4 regions of the Endozoicomonas sp. genome follow, and region 1 is predicted to be linked to each of the others. Evidence: predicted binding sites of a transcription regulator. Region 1 holds the regulator's gene; each other region holds the start of a gene.
The links. Region 1 encodes sigma-54, which starts transcription at its own class of promoters, with help from an activator protein. Its sites were predicted from a motif close to TGGCACNNNNNTTGCTNT; they were not measured.
Positions count from the first base shown of each region.

Region 2: the regulator sigma-54 is predicted to act here: its motif matches at 1,237-1,254, upstream of nirB (nitrite reductase large subunit NirB).
Region 3: the regulator sigma-54 is predicted to act here: its motif matches at 3,334-3,351, upstream of glnK (P-II family nitrogen regulator).
Region 4: the regulator sigma-54 is predicted to act here: its motif matches at 3,612-3,629, upstream of ygeW (knotted carbamoyltransferase YgeW).

Region 1 is NZ_OZ239981.1:5,918,328-5,923,059, forward strand. Features, by position in the region: gene ACOCLE_RS26155 (transposase) at 1-793, opposite strand, end outside; gene ACOCLE_RS26160 (PTS sugar transporter subunit IIA) at 997-1,443, opposite strand; gene hpf (ribosome hibernation-promoting factor, HPF/YfiA family) at 1,471-1,785, opposite strand; gene ACOCLE_RS26170 (RNA polymerase factor sigma-54) at 1,954-3,417, opposite strand; gene dcuC (C4-dicarboxylate transporter DcuC) at 3,792-4,732, shown strand, end outside.
Region 2 is NZ_OZ239981.1:904,213-908,944, forward strand. Features, by position in the region: gene ACOCLE_RS04020 (hypothetical protein) at 1-105, shown strand, start outside; gene ACOCLE_RS04025 (YacL family protein) at 282-647, opposite strand; gene nirB (nitrite reductase large subunit NirB) at 1,296-3,833, shown strand; gene nirD (nitrite reductase small subunit NirD) at 3,833-4,189, shown strand; gene ACOCLE_RS04040 (NAD(P)/FAD-dependent oxidoreductase) at 4,189-4,732, shown strand, end outside.
Region 3 is NZ_OZ239981.1:5,466,487-5,471,218, reverse strand. Features, by position in the region: gene ACOCLE_RS24275 (hypothetical protein) at 1-141, opposite strand, end outside; gene ACOCLE_RS24270 (ISKra4 family transposase) at 182-1,462, opposite strand; gene ACOCLE_RS24265 (accessory factor UbiK family protein) at 1,739-2,032, opposite strand; gene ACOCLE_RS24260 (2OG-Fe(II) oxygenase family protein) at 2,094-3,050, opposite strand; gene glnK (P-II family nitrogen regulator) at 3,549-3,887, shown strand; gene ACOCLE_RS24250 (ammonium transporter) at 4,045-4,732, shown strand, end outside.
Region 4 is NZ_OZ239981.1:5,191,158-5,195,889, reverse strand. Features, by position in the region: gene yqeC (selenium cofactor biosynthesis protein YqeC) at 1-567, shown strand, start outside; gene yqeB (selenium-dependent molybdenum cofactor biosynthesis protein YqeB) at 583-2,208, shown strand; gene ACOCLE_RS23130 (coiled-coil domain-containing protein) at 2,589-3,170, shown strand; gene ygeW (knotted carbamoyltransferase YgeW) at 3,662-4,732, shown strand, end outside.

The DNA of each region.
Region 1 (4,732 bases):
GATACTCTTCGATCGCCCAATGGTGCAGGTGAAGTTCATTAAAGCCTACCTGTGGTGATACCTCTGATCCAGCATGGGGTGTGTAGACGACGTAATGGCGCAGCTCGTTTTTTAGCCGCGTCCGGTACAAACGCACAGAACCAAAATTACGTAGCCAAACGGTTATTCCCTCTTCAGGAATCTCCAGGCTCTGCACTTGTTGGTAGTCACCCTTTTGGATAGAAACAGTACGGTTGCTTTTAACGGCAAACATAAAACCCAGACCGTTGTTTTTCACAGTCTTCAGGTTTGCGGCACTGCTATACCAGGAATCCCCCGTAACAAATGCAGGTCGTAAGCCCCATACAAGTACTTCTTTCAGCATCTCGAGAAAATAATCATTTTTGGACTTTCCGTCCGCAGAGTCATAGATGCGGAAATTGACAGGAAGGCTATAGCCTTTGATATCGGTGTAATAGAGCGTTATGAGATTAATGCCCTTGACGGCTTTATGATGCTTGCCCGAGTAATGATAGCCGATGAATGCCGTGTAGTTACTGTACGGCTTATCCAGCACCGTATCATCAACCGATAGCGTGCCCCCATCAAGAATCAGCCTTGCGGCTACTTCCATGAAAAGGTCATTGGGAGCAAAGTCTTCACGTTGTAGAAAACGGTTAACGCTGTGGTGTGACATATCTCCGATCTCACTAAGGCGAGTACAGGTTGCTGATTTCGGCTCACACAATAGAAACCCTGTATATTTCGGCAAATCACACCCAGCTGTTGTAGGTCTTGTTATCTTTCTACGCACGACGACATCCGCTATTTTTTGCTGATCTAGCAATTTTTACAGCTGCCTGTCAATGCGAAAGTCCTACAGAAGTTAATAGGAGAGCATCATAAAAAAAAGCCGCTTCCAGTAAGCGGCTTTTTTATGGAGTCTGTAGCTCGATTAATCCTGACTGAAAATGCTGGCTTCTAGGGGGATGTATTCATAGTTAAGAAGAACAGGGGTCAGGAGCACAAATTTTTGTATAATGTCTGTGCATCAGCTGCTTGACGAATGGTGTGAAGAAGAGCTTCGGAATGAAACTTTTCTGCCAGTGCTTTCAAAATCTCCAGATGTTCCTGATTTTCCCCCTCTGGTACGATCAATGCGAAAACCAGATCAACTGGCTTACGATCCACTGAGTCAAAGTCAACGGGTTCCGCAAGTCGTATAAATAGGCCAACCGGCTCCGGACAGGCTTTACAGCGGCAGTGCGGGATAGCCACACCTGATCCCAGTCCCGTGGTGCCAAGACGCTCCCGTGAAACCAGGGCTTCAAACAGTTCTTTGGCATTGATTTCGGGGACTTCACTGCTGATGCGGTCAGCGATATATTCCAGAATTTTCTTTTTGCTGGCCCCGTGCACACCGTCAAGGGTGCGCTCGGGGGTTAGGATGCGATGAATCATCATGCTAAATAAGAATGGCAACCTGAAAAATCAAAGGGCATGGCCACTGGCGCCCTGTTGCCTGTTTAAGGCTTTCTCTTTCTGTTTAACCAGCTGCCGATCCAATTTGTCCGAGAGCAGGTCAATGGCTGCGTACATGTCTTCGTGCTCGGCGGTCGCATTAATCTCGGCTCCGCGGGTATGCAGAATGGCTTCTGCTTTCTGCGCCAGCTTTTCTACACTCAGGGTCACCTGTACATTGGTGATATGGTCAAAATGCGAAGCAAGACGTTCCAGTTTCTTGATCACATAGTCGTGCAGAGCTTCTGTTACCTCGACATGATGTCCACTGATGTTGACTTGCATGTAACGCTCTCCTGATCCCATTATCCAGATAATCACCAGTCCGCGGGATTTTTCAAACTGGTTAACTTCGATTCTAACACTGTCAATGCAGCTTGGAATGCCCTGAGACAAAAAAAACTGCTTTTTGTCCTGTACATCACCTTATCTTTTACAAGACCTTTATGATTCTCAGGGGACTAACTGCTTTCGCTCATTGGATGGAGGGATATTCATGGACTCACGGTATTTGGCAATGGTTCGCCTGGCTACCTTGATTCCCTGTTCTCCCAGTATGGCCGCAATTTTATTATCACTGAGCGGTTTGCGTGGTGTTTCCTCAGCAATGAGCTTGCGGATATGGGCTCGAATCGCTGTGGACGAACATTCACCACCTTCCGTTGTGCTGACATGGCTGGAGAAAAAGTACTTGAGTTCGTAGACGCCCCGAGGGGTATGCATGTACTTCTGGGTGGTGACCCGGGAAATGGTGGATTCATGCATACCGACTGCCTCGGCGATATCCGCCAGCACCAGGGGCTTCATGGCTTCATCACCCTTTTCAAGAAACTCCTGCTGATAGGCGATAATCTGACTGGCGACTTTCATCAGCGTTTCATTGCGGCTTTGCAGGTTTTTCAAAAACCAGCGGGCTTCCTGCAGGTGGTTCTTCATGAACACATTGTCGCGGCTGTTATTGGCTCTTTGAACCATGGAAGCGTAATTATTATTAATGCGCAGTTTGGGGAGTGCATCCGAATTCAGTTCGACAGTCCATCGTTCCTTGATTTTACGGACGGATATATCCGGAACCACGTACTCTGCTTCTGTCTGATCAATCGTGCTGCCAGGTTTTGGGTTGAAGCTTTGAATCAGGCTGAGGGCTTCACGCAGCTGGTCTTCCTTCAGTTTGGCCCTGCGCATGATTCGTGCATAGTCACGGGTGCCAAGCGACTCAAGGTGAAGTGTGATCAGTTTTTCGGCATTTTTGAAATGAGGTGTTGATGGGGGAAGCTGACGGAGCTGGACCAGCAGGCATTCTTTAAGGTCTGAACTGCCACAACCCACAGGATCGAATTGTTGAACCCGATGTTGCAGCACGTTTACCTCTTCGATCTCCAGCTCTTCCAGCTGGGATTGAAGTGACACAAACAGGTCATCCAGTGAGCAGGTTAAATAGCCATCCGGATTAATGGCTTCAATGATGGCAAGGCCAATCAGCCGGTCCCGGTCACTCATGGGTACCATATCCAGTTGCCACTCCAGATGATCCTGAAGAGACTCTACAGAAGATGATTTCGCCAGGGGGTCATAATCATCGTCGCCACTGCTGGCGGGCAGGCTGGAGTATACGTCGTCCCATGCTGAGTCGACGGGCAGCTCGTTTGGAATGCTTTCTGACCATTCCGCCATCTCCTGCGGCTCAGGTTCTGAGGCTGCTTCACTCAGATCAACGAGTTCTTCCTTTCCTTCACTGCTGGTGGATGTGTCCTCTGTCTGGCTATCTTCGGACTCCAGCATGGGGTTGGATTCCAGAGCTTCCTGAATCTCCTGCTGAAGATCCAGTGTCGATAGCTGTAGCAGTCGGATGGCCTGTTGCAGTTGAGGCGTCATGGTCAACTGCTGGCCCATCTTGAGCTGTAAGGAAGGCTTCATAGGCAACCGTATACCTTTACTTCGTTGTCCGTGGAGGCTGCAGGTGAAACTTATGAGTTTCTACAGAAGGATCAACCGCAGGCGGCTCAGTGTTGGCACGGATGTTGTTACGACTACTCTCCATGTGCGGCTGATTATAAACCCATAGTCGTTTCTGAAACCATAGCTTTAGCAAAAAATGTGCAGAGTTTGAAAATAATGAGTTTACCTGTGTTTTTTTGTTGGCTATCAGTGCTTTCCGCTTTGAGAGTTCGGTCATAACGACTGTCGGAATTGTTTAAAAAAAGTACTAGATCATTGTTTGACACTGGTCAATTACAAACATTAGTACAAGAAATAATCTGCACGAAATTTAAGCATTTTCAGGGTTTCGTGTGGATATACTCATCGTCATACCAGTGGTTGCACTGGTTATATACGCCATCGTGAAGAACTACAGCGCGTCGGCCTCGCTGGCCATTGCCGGCATTGTCTTGCTGAGTGCCGCAGCGTTGATGGGGGTAAAAGATATCCTGCCTGCGGCCAAGGCCACTGGCTTTATGCCTTTTGACCTGTTTGAACTGATGAACTCGGTGTTCAGCTACCGTATGGCCAGCCTGGGTCTGACCATTATGGCCTGTGGTGGTTTTGCCAGCTACATGTCACACATCGGTGCTTCAGAAGCCCTGGTTCGACTGGCCGTTAAGCCGATCAGCCGTTTCCGTTCTCCCTATATGGTTCTTGCGCTGTGCTATCTGCTGAGTGTAGTACTTCAGATGTTTGTAACCTCTGCAACTGGACTTGGTCTGCTGCTGATGGTGACACTGTATCCAGTGCTGAGAAATATCGGTTTGAGCCCGGCCTCGGCGGTTGCCGTTATTGCTTCTCCTGCGGCGTTTGAAATCGGTGTGACTCAGGTTAATGCCAACTTTGCTGCCAGCCAGTCCGGACTGGAGATTACCGAATACTTCCTGGGCTATCAGGCCTGGATTACTGTGCCTATGGCCCTGGTGGCTGCAGCCCTTCATTTCGTATGGCAGCGTCGCTGTGACCTGAAAGAGGGCTATATTGCTGCAGAGCATGTCGGTGAAGGCATCGAACGTTCTGACGATGAGAAGAAAGAACCAGCCCCTGCATTCTATGCACTGCTGCCCATGATTCCTTTCTTCCTGCTGTTGATCTTTTCTAAAATGATGGTGTCGTCCATCAAAATGAATCTCGTCATGGCCATGTTGATCAGCGTATTTGCCGGCATGCTCTGTGAAGTGATCCGTTCACGGAAAATGAAAGAGTCTCTTGAGGGCTTTGATCACTTCCTGAATGGTATGGGGGCGGT
Region 2 (4,732 bases), 1.0 Mb from region 1:
GGGTATAGTTTAATCTGTAAAGCATTTAGCCAGTTGGATGATGGAAATGGGGGTATTGATCAAAAAAAGAAAGAATCAATTGTGGAAAAACATATTTTCAAATAGTCGATTAATAGGCTTTAATATAAATTTTTTTATAGAGTATTAATTCTTTGATATACGAAAATTATTGGGTGCCCTCAGAAACAATAGTTCTTCCGAAATACTTAAGAGGGCGCAAGCCGAGTTGATTGACTATTTGAACTTATCCTTAAAGTGATAATAGTAAAACACTTTAAAACTTATATATTCAGAAAGTCCTGCCAGCAGACCAGCAGCGTTTTAAAATCATCCAGCCCACAGTGGCTGATGGACTCATTGTCGTAATAGTCCAGCTCTTCCATTTCATCACAGCCCATTTCGGTATCCAGAAGGGCTGCCCGCACTTCGGCGTGATCGCGCGTCAGATGCAGGCGATAGTCATTGCCATCGTCAAAATACTCCCAGCGCTGACCTTTCTCCAGACTATCCACTACCTGTAACAGGTGCTCCAGCTGCTGCCTGTTGCTGCCCAGTTCTTCTGTCAGCCAGATGCCCATGGCTTCATGGTCCATGGAGAAATGAGCTTCGGGTCGACCGGAATAGTTGCGCTGGAAATGATAGTCCATAGTTTTGTGATATCAGGGAAACCAGTAAAAATGGGTGGGCTATTTTAGGGGGCTGAGCCAGTTTGCCAATAAGTAGTTCAATCAAAAATTGCACAATATGCACCAAATAATGACGCGGGTGTGGGCTGTTGTTTTTATTTTGGTGCATGATTTTCGGCGACGGATACAGTCTGGCAGTGTTGCATATACTCTGGTTTTGGGAGTGTGGCGAGAGTATTACAAGCTCTTTAACCACAAAGATCACAGAGTTCACTAAGTTATCTTTTTATCGGCTTTGTGCTCTTCGTGTCCTTTGTGGTTCAAAAATACCCAGGATTTATCTTCCACATCAAAGGCATTGCAAGCCTTCTAACCACAAAGTTCACAAAGTTCACAAAGGTATCTTTTCAAAGACTTAGTGTTCTTCGTGCGCTTTGTGGTTCAAAAAAATACCCAGGATTTATCTTCCACATCAAAGGCATCACAAGCCTTCTAACCACAAAGGGTACAAAGTTCACAAAGGTATCTTTTAAAGACTTGGTGTTCTTCGTGCTCTTTGTGGTTCCAGTAAATCTTTACTTTTAACTTTCAGGCATAGCTTTGAGTGTTTTGGCATACCCCCTGCATGCTGGCAGACAAAGTGTGTTCAACAATGGGGAATTAGCCGAAATGAGCGGGAAACAAACCCTGGTAGTCGTCGGTAATGGCATGGTCGGTCACAGCTTTATGGAAAAGCTGGTGGCTGCTGGTGGATTAGAGCACTACCAGGTGGTTGTTTTTGGTGAAGAGTCCCGCCCTGCATACGATCGTGTTCACCTTTCCGAATTTTTCAGTGGTCGAAGTGCCGAAGACCTGTCCATGGTGCCGGAAGGTTTTTATCAGGAGAACGGTATTGATCTGATTCTCGATGAAGCGGTGATTGCCATTGACCGTGATGCCCGGGAATTAACCACCAACAAAGAGAGAAGTATTCAGTACGACAAGCTGGTGCTGGCTACCGGGTCCTATCCTTTTGTGCCACCAGTGCCAGGGCATGAGCGGGACAACTGCTTTGTGTACCGTACCATTGAGGATCTGGAAGCCATTGCCAGAGCGGCTGGCAACAGCAGGGTTGGTGCCGTTGTGGGTGGCGGGCTATTGGGGCTGGAAGCCGCCAAAGCGTTAAAAGATCTTGGCCTTGAAACCCATGTGGTTGAATTTGCACCCCGTTTGATGGCTGTTCAGGTGGATGATGGCGGTGGTGCCATGCTTCGACAGAAGATTGAAGCGCTTGGCGTGCAAATCCATACCGGCAAGAACACCCAGCTGATCACTGATGGTGAGGGCGCAGTCCATCAAATGCAGTTCGCCGATGGTGAGGTGCTGAATACCGATATTGTGCTGTTTTCTGCGGGTATTCGTCCACGGGATGAACTGGCAAAACAGGCCGAGCTGGCCATGGGGGAGCGAGGTGGCATTGTTATCAATAATGACTGTCTGACCTCTGATGAATCTATATATGCCATTGGTGAGTGTGCGCTGTGGGAAAACCGGATTTTTGGACTGGTGGTTCCCGGCTATCAAATGGCCCAGGTAGCGGTTGATCATTTAACCGGTAACGGTAATAGCCAGTTTACCGGCGCAGATATGAGTACCAAGCTAAAACTGATGGGCGTTGATGTGGCCAGTATTGGTGATGCTCATGGCAATACAAAAGGCTCACTGAGTTATCAGTTCATTGACCAGGAAAAACAGGTTTATAAAAAGCTGGTCGTATCCAAAACCAAAAAGAGAGTTCTGGGTGCCGTTCTGGTCGGGGATGCAGACGACTATGGAACGTTACTGCAAATGATGTTGAATGGCATTGTGCCTCCGGCTAACCCTGCTGAGTTGATTTTGCCTCAGAGTGATGGCTCTGCCAGTGCTGGAATGGGGGTGGCTGCACTGCCGGAAACGGCCCAGATCTGTTCCTGCTTCAATGTAAGTAAGGGGGAACTGGTCGGTGCGGTGGCTGGAGGTTGTCAGGATATTGCAGCTCTCAAAGCTGAAACCAATGCCGGAACTGGCTGCGGTGGTTGTGCCCAGCTGGTAAAGCAGGTGCTCGACCACGAGCTGACTCAACTGGGTGTTGAAGTCAAAAAAGATATTTGTGAGCACTTTCCACATTCAAGGCAGGAGCTGTATCACCTGGTCAGGGTCGGCGAGCTGAAAACGTTCTCCCAGGTGATTGAAAAGCATGGTCGCGGCATGGGTTGTGATATCTGTAAGCCTACCATTGGTTCCATACTGGCTTCCTGCTGGAACGATTACATTCTGAAGAGTGATCATGCTCCGCTTCAGGACACCAATGATTATTTCCTGGGGAATATGCAGAAGGACGGTACCTACTCCATTGTGCCACGGGTTCCCGGCGGTGAAATTACCCCGGAGAAGCTGATTGTGATTGGTGAGGTGGCTAAAGACTTTAATCTCTACACCAAAATCACTGGCGGCCAGCGGATCGATCTGTTTGGTGCCCAGGTTAATGAGTTGCCGGCTATCTGGAAGCGGTTGGTGGATGCTGGGTTTGAAACCGGGCATGCCTACGGGAAGTCCCTGAGAACGGTTAAATCCTGTGTGGGCAGTACCTGGTGCCGCTACGGTGTTCTGGACAGCACCAGCATGGCCATTGCCATTGAGCACCGTTATCGAGGAGTGCGTTCACCTCATAAAGTCAAAATGGCCGTTTCGGGATGTACCCGGGAGTGCGCCGAAGCCCAGAGTAAGGATGTTGGCGTAATTGCTACCGAGAAGGGCTGGAACCTCTATGTGGGTGGTAACGGAGGGATGAAACCCCGGCATGCTGACCTGTTTGCCACCGAGCTTGATGATGAAACGCTGGTGAAATACATCGATCGTTTCCTGATGTTTTATATTCGAACGGCTGAGCGGCTGCAGAGAACGTCGGTCTGGCTGGATAACCTTGAAGGTGGCCTGGATTATCTCAAGTCCGTCATCATGGACGACAGTCTTGGCATTAATCAGGAGCTGGAAGATGAAATGACCCATCTGGTGGGTACCTATCAGTGTGAATGGAAAACGACGCTGGAGAGTCCTGAGAAACTCAAGCGTTTCAGTCATTTTATCAACAGTGACCAGCTGGACAGCAATGTTGTCTTTGTGGATGAACGGAACCAGATACGACCCGCAACGGAACAGGAAAAGATTCAGCTGAAGGAGGTGATGTAATGAGCCAGTGGACGACGATCTGTCAGGATGAACAGCTTTCTTCAAACCTTGGCATCTGCGCCCTGGTGGGCAGCCATCAGGTTGCGGTATTCCGGGTGAAGGATCAGGTGTTTGCCCTGGAAAATTTTGACCCATTCAGTAATGCCAATGTGATGTCCCGGGGACTTGTGGGTGACCTTAAGGGCCACCTGGTCGTGGCATCGCCCATCTATAAACAGCACTTTGATTTAGCCAGTGGACAATGTCTGGAAGATGATACGGTCAGTTTGAAGGTGTTCCCGGTTCGTTTACATGAGGGTGTCGTACAGGTGATGCCCACCCCGCTGGTCGGACACGTTGCTGAACGGGTTGCCTGATGAGCCATTATCAAAAGCCGGACGGCCGGCAAAAACTGGTGGTCATTGGCAATGGCATGGGCTCGGTCCGGTTTCTTGAGCAGCTGTTTGCCGGTGGTCAGTGTCCTTTTCAAGTGACTGTGCTCTCTGAAGAAGATTGTCCAGGTTATAACCGGATTCAACTGTCCAAGCTGCTGGCAGGCAGTGTCGATTTGGAAGGGATTCATCTGAAAAGTGCCACCTGGTATCAGCAGCAGGGTATAAAACTGCTGATGGGGGAGGACTACCGGGCTATTCAGATTGATCGCTCATTAAAGCGGGTGGTCACTCAAGGTGATGAGACATTCGACTATGACCGTCTTGTTCTTGCCACCGGGTCACTGCCCAATCAGATACCTGTACCGGGTGCTGATCTTCAGGGGGTTCTCGCGTTTCGCAGTCTTGCCGATGTCGACTTGATGCTTGAAGCGGGTCAGGGGCAGGCTGTGGTGATAGGCGGCGGTTTGCTGGGGCTGGAGTGTGGCAGTGGTCTGGCAAAGCGTGGCATGTCGGTGACCATCGTGG
Region 3 (4,732 bases), 450 kb from region 1:
TAATTCCCTTTTAAGGGATGCATTATTGGCGCAGGAAACCACTTTTTTTCCATGGGAGAGTTGTGTTTGGCTTACTGACTTTATTGGTTGTGGTCGTGTTATTGAATGATGTTTGTACGCTGCTATAACACTGGTATCCATTTATTTATTAAAAGGGTGCTCTCTCAATTTGATAACTGACTCATAGGTTAGCTTCAACCTTTCCAGTCATGAACTCAGACCAAAGTTGTTCCCAGCGCCCCTTACTCTGGATCAGTGCTCTTGTTGTCAAAAGCACTTCCGCTCCTGTTGCTTTCCACCTCATTCCAGAACCACATAATCGTTGCTTTACCAGAGTCTTACAAGCCGCTTCAGTAACTCCTGAACCTATTGGCCAATGGCGTTTAAGCGCCTGATGATAATTCATTAACTGGTGATTGTTTGTAAAATAGCTCACAGCTTTGTAGCGCTTCTCTGTCAGTGCGATTGTCTTTTTCGGGAGCTCGGCTGATTCAATTTCCTGAAGGATTTTTTTGGCTGCTCCACGCTTGTTTTTCAAACTATGTAGCCTGTCTTCAAGCCACTGGTGTCGCTTCGCCTTACTGGTTGGAAACAGTGCTTCCGCTGCTCCAGCTAAATATTCAGATGCATGATAAAAATCGAGTATCTGCCCAGAGGTATGTTGTTTCAAATAACTCCAGTTTTCTCTAGCCCCGTCAGCTACCCCGATGTATGTGGCATTTGGGTAGAGTCGTTTTAGATCTGCAATCTCCTCGTCGAGCTTGCTCATAAAGCTTTGTTTACCATACTCTGGCGAACTGGCTGTATATATCGTGTGGAGCCTGTCTCCATCTGCAGAATATAGGCTCAATGTCCCACACATGGCTTCCCTCCAGCCTTCTTCACAAAGCAGCATGCAGGTTCCATCCAGACCAATGGCTATTGTTTCAACAGGCTCTTTTAGTGGAGGAAGGTGGTAGTGAGTGTCTTGCTGGTCTTCAATTAATGCACCTACTCTGTCCGATAAATGCTTGATATAAGAATTTGAAAGCGTCCTTTGATGGTTGGTCTCAAAATCTTCTTTTACCGCAGGCGCTGGCATCTGGCTGTATTTCCAGGCGATAGACTTGGCAAATTTGGGGGTAGCTGAACCAATAATACCGGCACGAAGATCAAGTGCTGCCAGAGTACTGCCACCTCTGACACCCTGATATACGGAGCGCTCCAAAGGTATACGACCGTATAAGGTTTCATAGTGCTTAAGAACCTTTCCTTTGTAGTTCCACTTCTGCTGATTAACGACGATAGGTTCTTTATTGGGTGATTCAAATAGCCCCAATAACTCTTTTGTTCCAAGCTGCCCGGCTTCATTGAGTGCACGCTGTAAACTATCTTCAAGATTCAGCATGTTGCCTGAATCTATAGAAACTTCAATTTGCAAAACGATGCTTTTGGTAGAGCTGGAAATAACAGAAGCGGGCATGACAGTTAACTATTATGAGTGGTGTTCCCATAGTAGCTGTGAAAATAGAGCACTATTGTTTCAATCATTCAGAGAGAGCACCCTATTAAAACCCTGGCTCATCAATTCGGCTAACAGCTAGTCTGGTAACCCAGATGCTGTTCTAGCAACATTGAGATAATTTTGATTATTGACTAATTAAACAATTTTAAGCGATCAAAGATAGCAGCTTATGGGAGGTTTGCAGTGTAAGATGCGCCTGCTAAGATCTGCCGACGCAATGGGAAGCATAAGTTATCAACTATCAGAATTTTCCTGATCTTCTTTGCGGTTGTCTTCCAGCACTTTTTGTTCTGATGTAAGTGCTTCCACTTCTTTTTCCAGCGCTTCAAGGCGCTCACGGGTGTGCCTCAGAACAGCAACCTGGGTATCAAACTCGTCACGGGTGATCAGCTCCAGCTTTGACAGCGCACTGCCGACCAAGGCCTTGATATTTTTTTCGATATCTTCCCGGGTCTGGCTTTTGTCACTGTTAAAGAGTTCACCGGCTTTGGCGGCAATATTATTAATTAAGGCGGCTTTATCGATCATGGTTATCGCTGGGCTGGTGGTTAGAAAGAGGAAGGATACCTCAACCTGACCCCTGATAGAACTAGCCGATTTTTTCCCGGTAGCTGCTGCCGTAAATCTGTTCCAGACGCTGTTTCAGGTAATCCCCTGCACTGACCGGCGGGTATTTATTGGGCTCATCCGGGAACAGATCTTTGGAATCAACCCAGGTGGTGGAGGGCGGGGCGGCAAAAAAGATCATGGTATAGCGTTCTGGCCACAGGTCATCCTGGTCTTCGGCATAGACACGATGGGGTGTTGCCACCAGACGCTCATTGCTCCAGCGCGCCAGCATGTCTGCAACGTGTACCAATAAAGTGTTGGGTTTTCTTTTCAGGGAACACCACTCTCCTCGGGGGTTTTGAAACTGCAGGCCTCCGGCATCGTCCAGTAAGAGCAGCAGGGAGATGGTGTCAAAGTCGGTATGTTCACCAAAGCGAATTGAGCCTTTGCGCTGATTTTGCATCATGGACGGGTAATGATTCAGGCGAAAGGTGCTGTTGCCCCGACTCAGTGCGTGCTTGGTGGCCAGGAATCCCGGTGTCAGTTTAAGGGCTTTCTCGGTCAGTGTCAGAATAATGGTGGCCGCCTGTGCGGCAACGCGACGATATTGCTCCAGCTCATCCATTAAACCAGAATCCACAAGCAGGTCTGGCCACTCACTGATGGTCATGCCACTGACAATATCCAGCGACTCGACATAATGTTCCTGATAGGTATCAGCGGTATCACCGTACTGTTCGCTGCCCGGCCCGCTGTAACCACGGATATAACCCGGGACTCCAAAGCGCAGGGCTGCTTTTTGTTCTGCGGTAAATCCGAGAAAGAAGCGTCGGGCTGTATTCAGTACCCTGGCCTGAAAGGCCTCTGTGGCAATGGGCAATCCCGTGAAGTATGCAATACCGGTGGTTGTATAGGCTTCCAGCAGTTGCTGCGAGGCATAGGGGGATGTGACGTCGATGGTGATGACATCGCTCTGGGTGATTGTGCTGTCTGGCAATGGTTATACCTCTGACACCTTCGATTGAAGCCTCAAATTTATTGGGAAGCATGATGCATATGGAATATGCGCCCTCTAGTTCTGCGTAATAGATTTAGCTGCTCTCTGAAGAGGCATCAAGTTTTGATAGTCATCCGACGCATTGATTGCTGCACTAATTTGGTGCGCTTTGCTGAGGAAGGATAAGGTTTTAGTGCGTCAAATGAGTGCGCAGGCCTGTTTCGGTACTTGTTCGAGCTCCTGAAGCCTTCAATCATGCCCATTTATGGGGATATGCAAAAACTGGCACAGAGGCTGCTTATAGAGGGTTAACCATTTAATCAGTGCCAGGCGGGATCGCCTGAAACCAAGACTGGCAGGGTTCATTTTTCCTTTGGTTGGGGCTTGAAATAAAACGGGCTGTTGTAACACAAAGGGAAATGCGTAGACTTTGGAAGCTGTATCGCATCCAGGTCACCCCTCCCGGATGAATATTAAGTAAAGCCAGGAGAATAATGCATGAAGTTAGTATCAGCCATTATCAAGCCATTCAAGCTTGATGACGTGCGGGAAGCGCTTTCTGATATCGGCGTTCAGGGTATTACTGTGACTGAAGTCAAGGGCTTTGGTCGCCAGAAAGGTCATACCGAGTTGTATCGCGGTGCAGAGTACGTTGTGGACTTTCTGCCAAAGGTAAAGATTGAAGTGGCAATCTCCGACGACCTGCTGGATCAAGTGATTGAAGCGGTTTCCAATGCGGCCAACACCGGCAAAATCGGAGACGGAAAGATTTTCGTAACGGCTCTGGAACAGGCCATTCGAATCCGTACCGGAGAGACAGGCGTCGACGCTATCTAATAGCCAGCCAAAGGCATTACTCATCAGCAGCCACTGATGACATCGCTCAGCAGTAATAGCGATATAAAACAGATAAGAAGATGTGAATTTTACTGGGAGGGGTCCCGTGGAAGATATAACTCAGCTGTCGTATGCACTCGACACTTTTTATTTCCTGATGTGTGGTGCACTGGTCATGTGGATGGCCGCCGGCTTTGCCATGCTGGAAGCCGGTCTGGTGCGCTCAAAGAACACCGTTGAAATTCTGACCAAAAATATTGCCCTGTTTGCCATTGCCTGCACCATGTACCTGCTCTGTGGTTACCAGATCATGTATCCAGGCGCAAATGAAGGCGGCATCATGCCTCTGTTCGGCACGTTGCTGGGCACTGAAAACAGCGTCGAGTCGGTGGTTGCCGGTGGTGATGACGCTCCTTATTACTCTCTGCGTTCTGACTTCTTCTTCCAGGTGGTCTTCGTAGCGACGGCCATGTCCATCGTTTCCGGTGCGGTTGCTGAACGTATGAAGCTGTGGGCCTTCCTGCTGTTTGCGGTCTTCATGACTGGCTTTATCTATCCAGTACAGGGCTTCTGGAAGTGGGGCGGTGGTTTCCTGAACGAAGCTGGCTTCCAGGACTTTGCCGGTTCCGGTGTGGTTCACATGGCGGGTGCTTCTGCTGCCCTGGCTGGTGTGCTGCTGCTGGGTGCCCGTAAAGGCAAGTACGGTTCTAACGGTGCCGTTAACGCCATGCCTGGTGCTAACCTGCCTCTGGCCACTCTGGGTACCTTTATCCTCTGGCTGGGCTGGTTCGGCTTCAACGGTGGCTCTCAGCTGAAGATTGCTGATGTTGAAAATGCCAACGCGG
Region 4 (4,732 bases), 730 kb from region 1:
TCATCAATCACGTTAGCAGGCTTCCCAGACGAGAACCCTGAAAAACTGAAGGGACTGTCTCTCGCAGATATCCAGCAACTGATCGAACTTGATATATACGACAACATCCTTATAGAGGCCGATGGTTCCAGACAGCGGCCATTAAAAGCCCCCAGAGATGATGAACCAGTTCTGCCTGACGACTGCCAGATCATTATAGGTGTGACCGGCTGGAATGGTATCTCTAATCCTGTCAGCCCACAGAATATTCACCGCTGGGAACAGTTCGTCAATATTACCGGGTTGTCTGAAGGTGAAAGACCAACCCCCAGAACCCTGTTTCCACTACTTAATGACAAGCACGGCCTTTTCAAAAATGCACCAGCCAGCGCACGCAAGGTCTGGCTAATCAATCAGGTAGACCAGCTTTCAGACCGCACATGTGCCAGAGAATTTATCGCATCGGTGCAATCCCTTTCACCACCACTTCATCACTATGTCATTAGCAGTTTCCGGAGCCAGTCAGCCCCATTTGTAGAGGGTATCACCTGGAAAACTGAATCATCTGAGAATAATCATTTAATTTGATAATGGGGGAAACCAATGAACATTTTTGCAGAAGCGGCTCGACTCTATGAACAGAATACCCCTTTTGCTTTAGCCTCAATTATAGAAACCAAAGGGTCTGCTCCCCGTCATGATGCCATACTGCTCATTCAGGAAGATGGCCGGACCCAGGGCACCATTGGTGGCGGTATGATTGAGCGGCATGTGATCAGTGAAGCCATTGATGCATTAAAGGAAGGTCGCTCAAGAGTGGTAAAAGGCAGTATGTCCAGAACCGGCAAAGATGCCATGGATATGGATTGCGGTGGCACTATGACCGTCCATATTGATGTACAGGGTATTCGCCCGGATATGCTGTTAATCGGTGGAGGTCATGTGAACCGCGCGGTGGCCAAGCTGGCATCCGAGCTGGGTTACCGGATTACCGTTGCAGACTCATGGGAACCCAACCTGAATGCAAAGCTGTTTCCACCCAATACTCAACTTATTCTGGGAGAGACTATTCAGGATGCCATCGACCAGGTGACCATTCGAGACAATACACAGGTCATCATTGCAACCAACCATGAAGACACGACCGCATTACCAGCCATTCTTAAAAGTCCTGCCCGTCATATCGGCCAACTGGCCAGTCGTCGCAAGGTAGAAACGCTTCATAATAAATGTCTGGAACTCGGAATCAGCGAAACACGTTTTCAAGAGGTTCGCACCCCGGTAGGTCTGGATATTGGAGCAGAAAGCCCGGAAGAAATTGCGGTGAGTATTATGGGAGAAATTCTGGCACTTTCCCGTGGCAAGACATTGAGAAAAAGTGGCGGGAAGCCAGCAATACTCTCTTCTGTAACCAATGGTCATGATAATCTTGTGATCATCCGGGGTGCTGGTGACCTGGCATCCGGTACTGCCGTCAAACTGCATAACAGTGGCTATAAAGTGGTCATGCTGGATCTGCCAAAACCAACGGTGATTCGTACCAATGTTTCTTTCGCTGGTGCTCTATTGAACGAAAGTGGTCAGATAACCGTTGAGGGCATCACTGCACAAAAAGCCCGGTCCGTTGCTGATGCACTGAGAATTATCAATAACGGTCGTATCCCGATCATGGTCGATCCGGATGGCCAGACACTCCGTCAGTTTAAACCGGCGGTACTGGTTGATGGCATTCTGGCCAAGCAAAACCTGGGGACGCATCGGAAAATGGCACCGGTGACCATTGCGCTTGGCCCTGGATTCAATGCGGGACAGGATGTTGATGCCGTCATTGAGACCTGCCGGGGTCATAACCTGGCCAGAGTCATTTACCAGGGAGAAGCTGAACCCAATACCGGAAAGCCTGGCACTATCATGGGCTACGCAGAAGAGCGAGTATTACGGGCCCCCTGTGCCGGTCAAGTTATCCCAGAAGTAGCCATTGGTGAGCTGGTTGAAGAAGGACAGATCGTTGCAAACATCAGTACAGAGATTGGAAACCAGCCGGTGATTACCCGGATTGGAGGTAAGGTTCGGGGTATGATCAGCACAGGATCTGAAGTCCCTCCAGGATTCAAAATTGGTGATATTGACCCACGAGGAGCCAGTGTTGATCATACAACAATTTCTGATAAAGCCCGTGCTATTGCCGGTGGGGTTCTGGAAGCGATACTGAAACTTTCAATACCTTGAGATTACTTTTTGAACCATGGAGGTCACAACGTTCACAGTGGAAATGCAAACGCTTTCTTTGTGCTCTTCGTGATCTCCGTGGTTCAATCAGTGCATGCAGAACATGTAGACATACTCAATTTAATCCAAACCCCCATTCCACTATAAAGCCCCCTTTTTATTTCTCTCATCAATAAAACCGATGACATTCTGAAGCTCTGCTATGCTGATCATGCAGTCAGTGCACAGCTGTATCTATAAAACTGCCATCACCTGAATACCAGGTTGAAAAATAGCACTCGCTTTTTTACAAAAATTTTTAATACGAGTGCTTTATGGCTGTCTAAATACAAAATGTTTAAACACAAGGCTTTGTAACACAACAAAAGACAGGTAGCTGTATGTCGCTAGAAACAAGAGTTGAGATGCTGGAGAAACAACACCAGTCCCTCTACAACACGATTCATGGCCTGGTGAAAGCGATGGCGGATATCAAACACATCGCGCTTAAAAACCAGCATGAAATCATTGGCGTCAAAGTCAACATGTCTGGGATTCAGGCTGAAGTTACCGGCGTTAAGGAAGATGTCTCGGAGCTGGCTCAGGCCACATTGTCCGGTTTTGAGCGTACCAGTGAGTTAATGGATAACACCCACAAGATTCTGGATGATATCAGCGAGCATCTGGACACCATTAATGGTCGGCTGGATGAAACCAATAAACTGGTCGATGGTACCCATGAGCGTGTTGATGAAACCTATGAACGGTTAAACGAGACGAATGAACGTCTCGGTGAAAACAATGAACGACTTGACGAAGCCAATGAACGGCTGGATGAAAACAATGAGCGACTCAGCAGTACCAATGAATGGCTTGGTGGCATTAACCAACGCCTTGAAGGTGTGGAGAGTCAGGTAAAAGAGGTTCGAAAAGACATTCTCACTCTTGGTCAGATGATCAAGCATCGTCTACCAGAAAAGTAATTTTTCGACCTCCCTTGTTGGCACATCTGGCAGGTACCTTAGGTTTTGTTGACATAAGCCCTGCCTCATTTAACCAAACTACTGTCACTTTGATTATCAACGCACTTTAAAATTATCAAACTGATAGATCAAAACGAACCTGTCGCATCTTTGGGGCTGATAAAAATTTGCTTCAAGTCATTTTTTTATTTTCTGCCAGCCTCACCTCTATTAACTTACTTTTTAACCAGTCGTCCAAAACCCTCAGTTATCAATGGCTGCAGGATAATAACGAACAGAACACATCGAACTCCATCCCTGTTTTTCCTTTTCTCACAGCATCCTCACAAAAGTTGGCACGTAAGTTGGCTATTAAAAGATACCAGTTAGCCATCTGACTGATTTACCAGGGTCGCCTCTTCAACTGCGCCAGACTCAGTCAAACAACAACCCCAGATCCGATAGCACTGTCTTCGCTCAAAGGGTCTGATATTCAGAAAAAAGGAAATACCGTGAGCAATTTCGACCAGTTACTTCAAGATATCAAGGCACTGAACACCAAACTGCATAGCAAAGACTTTCTCCTGACCTGGGAACAGTCTACCGATGAATTGAAGCAGGTATTGAAAGTAGCAGAAGGCCTGCGCCTGCTGCGCAACGAAAACATCTCTACCAAAGTTTTCGACAGCGGCCTCGGTGTTTCCCTGTTCCGTGATAACTCTACCCGTACCCGTTTCTCCTTCACCTCCGCCTGTAACATGCTGGGTCTGGCGATCCAGGATCTGGATGAAGGTAAGTCCCAGATTGCTCACGGCGAAACCGTTCGTGAAACCGCCAACATGATCTCTTTCTGCGCTGACGTAATCGGTATCCGTGATGACATGTACCTGGGCTATGGTAACCAGTACATGCGTGAAGTGGGCTCAGCTCTGGACTTCGGCAAGGAAAACGGTGTTCTGGCTCAACGTCCTGGCATGGTAAACCTGCAGTGTGATATCGACCACCCAACCCAGAGCATGGCTGACCTGGCATGGCTGATCGAGCATTTTGGCAGTCTGGAAAATCTGAAAGGCAAGAAGATTGCCATGACCTGGGCTTACTCTCCAAGCTACGGCAAGCCTCTCTCCGTACCACAGGGCATCATCGGCCTGATGACCCGCTTCGGTATGGATGTCACTCTGGCTCACCCAGAAGGCTATGACCTGATTCCTGAAGTCGTTGAAACTGCGGGTCGCCAGGCAGCAGAAAGTGGCGGCAGCTTCACTCAGGTAAGCACCATGGCTGAAGCCTTCAAGGATGCTGATATTGTTTATCCTAAGTCCTGGGCACCTTACCACGTCATGGGTCGTCGTACTGACCTGCTGAAAGCTGGCGACCACGCTGGTCTTAAGACTCTGGAACAGGAATGCCTGGCTCAGAACGCTCTGCACAAAGACTGGCACTGCACCGAAGAAATGATGAAGCATACCCGCAACGGTGAAGCGCTTTACATGCACTGCCTGCCTGCAGACATCACCGGCGTTTCCTGCAAGGAAGGAGAGGTAACTGAAGGTGTATTCAACAAGTACCTGATCGACACCTAC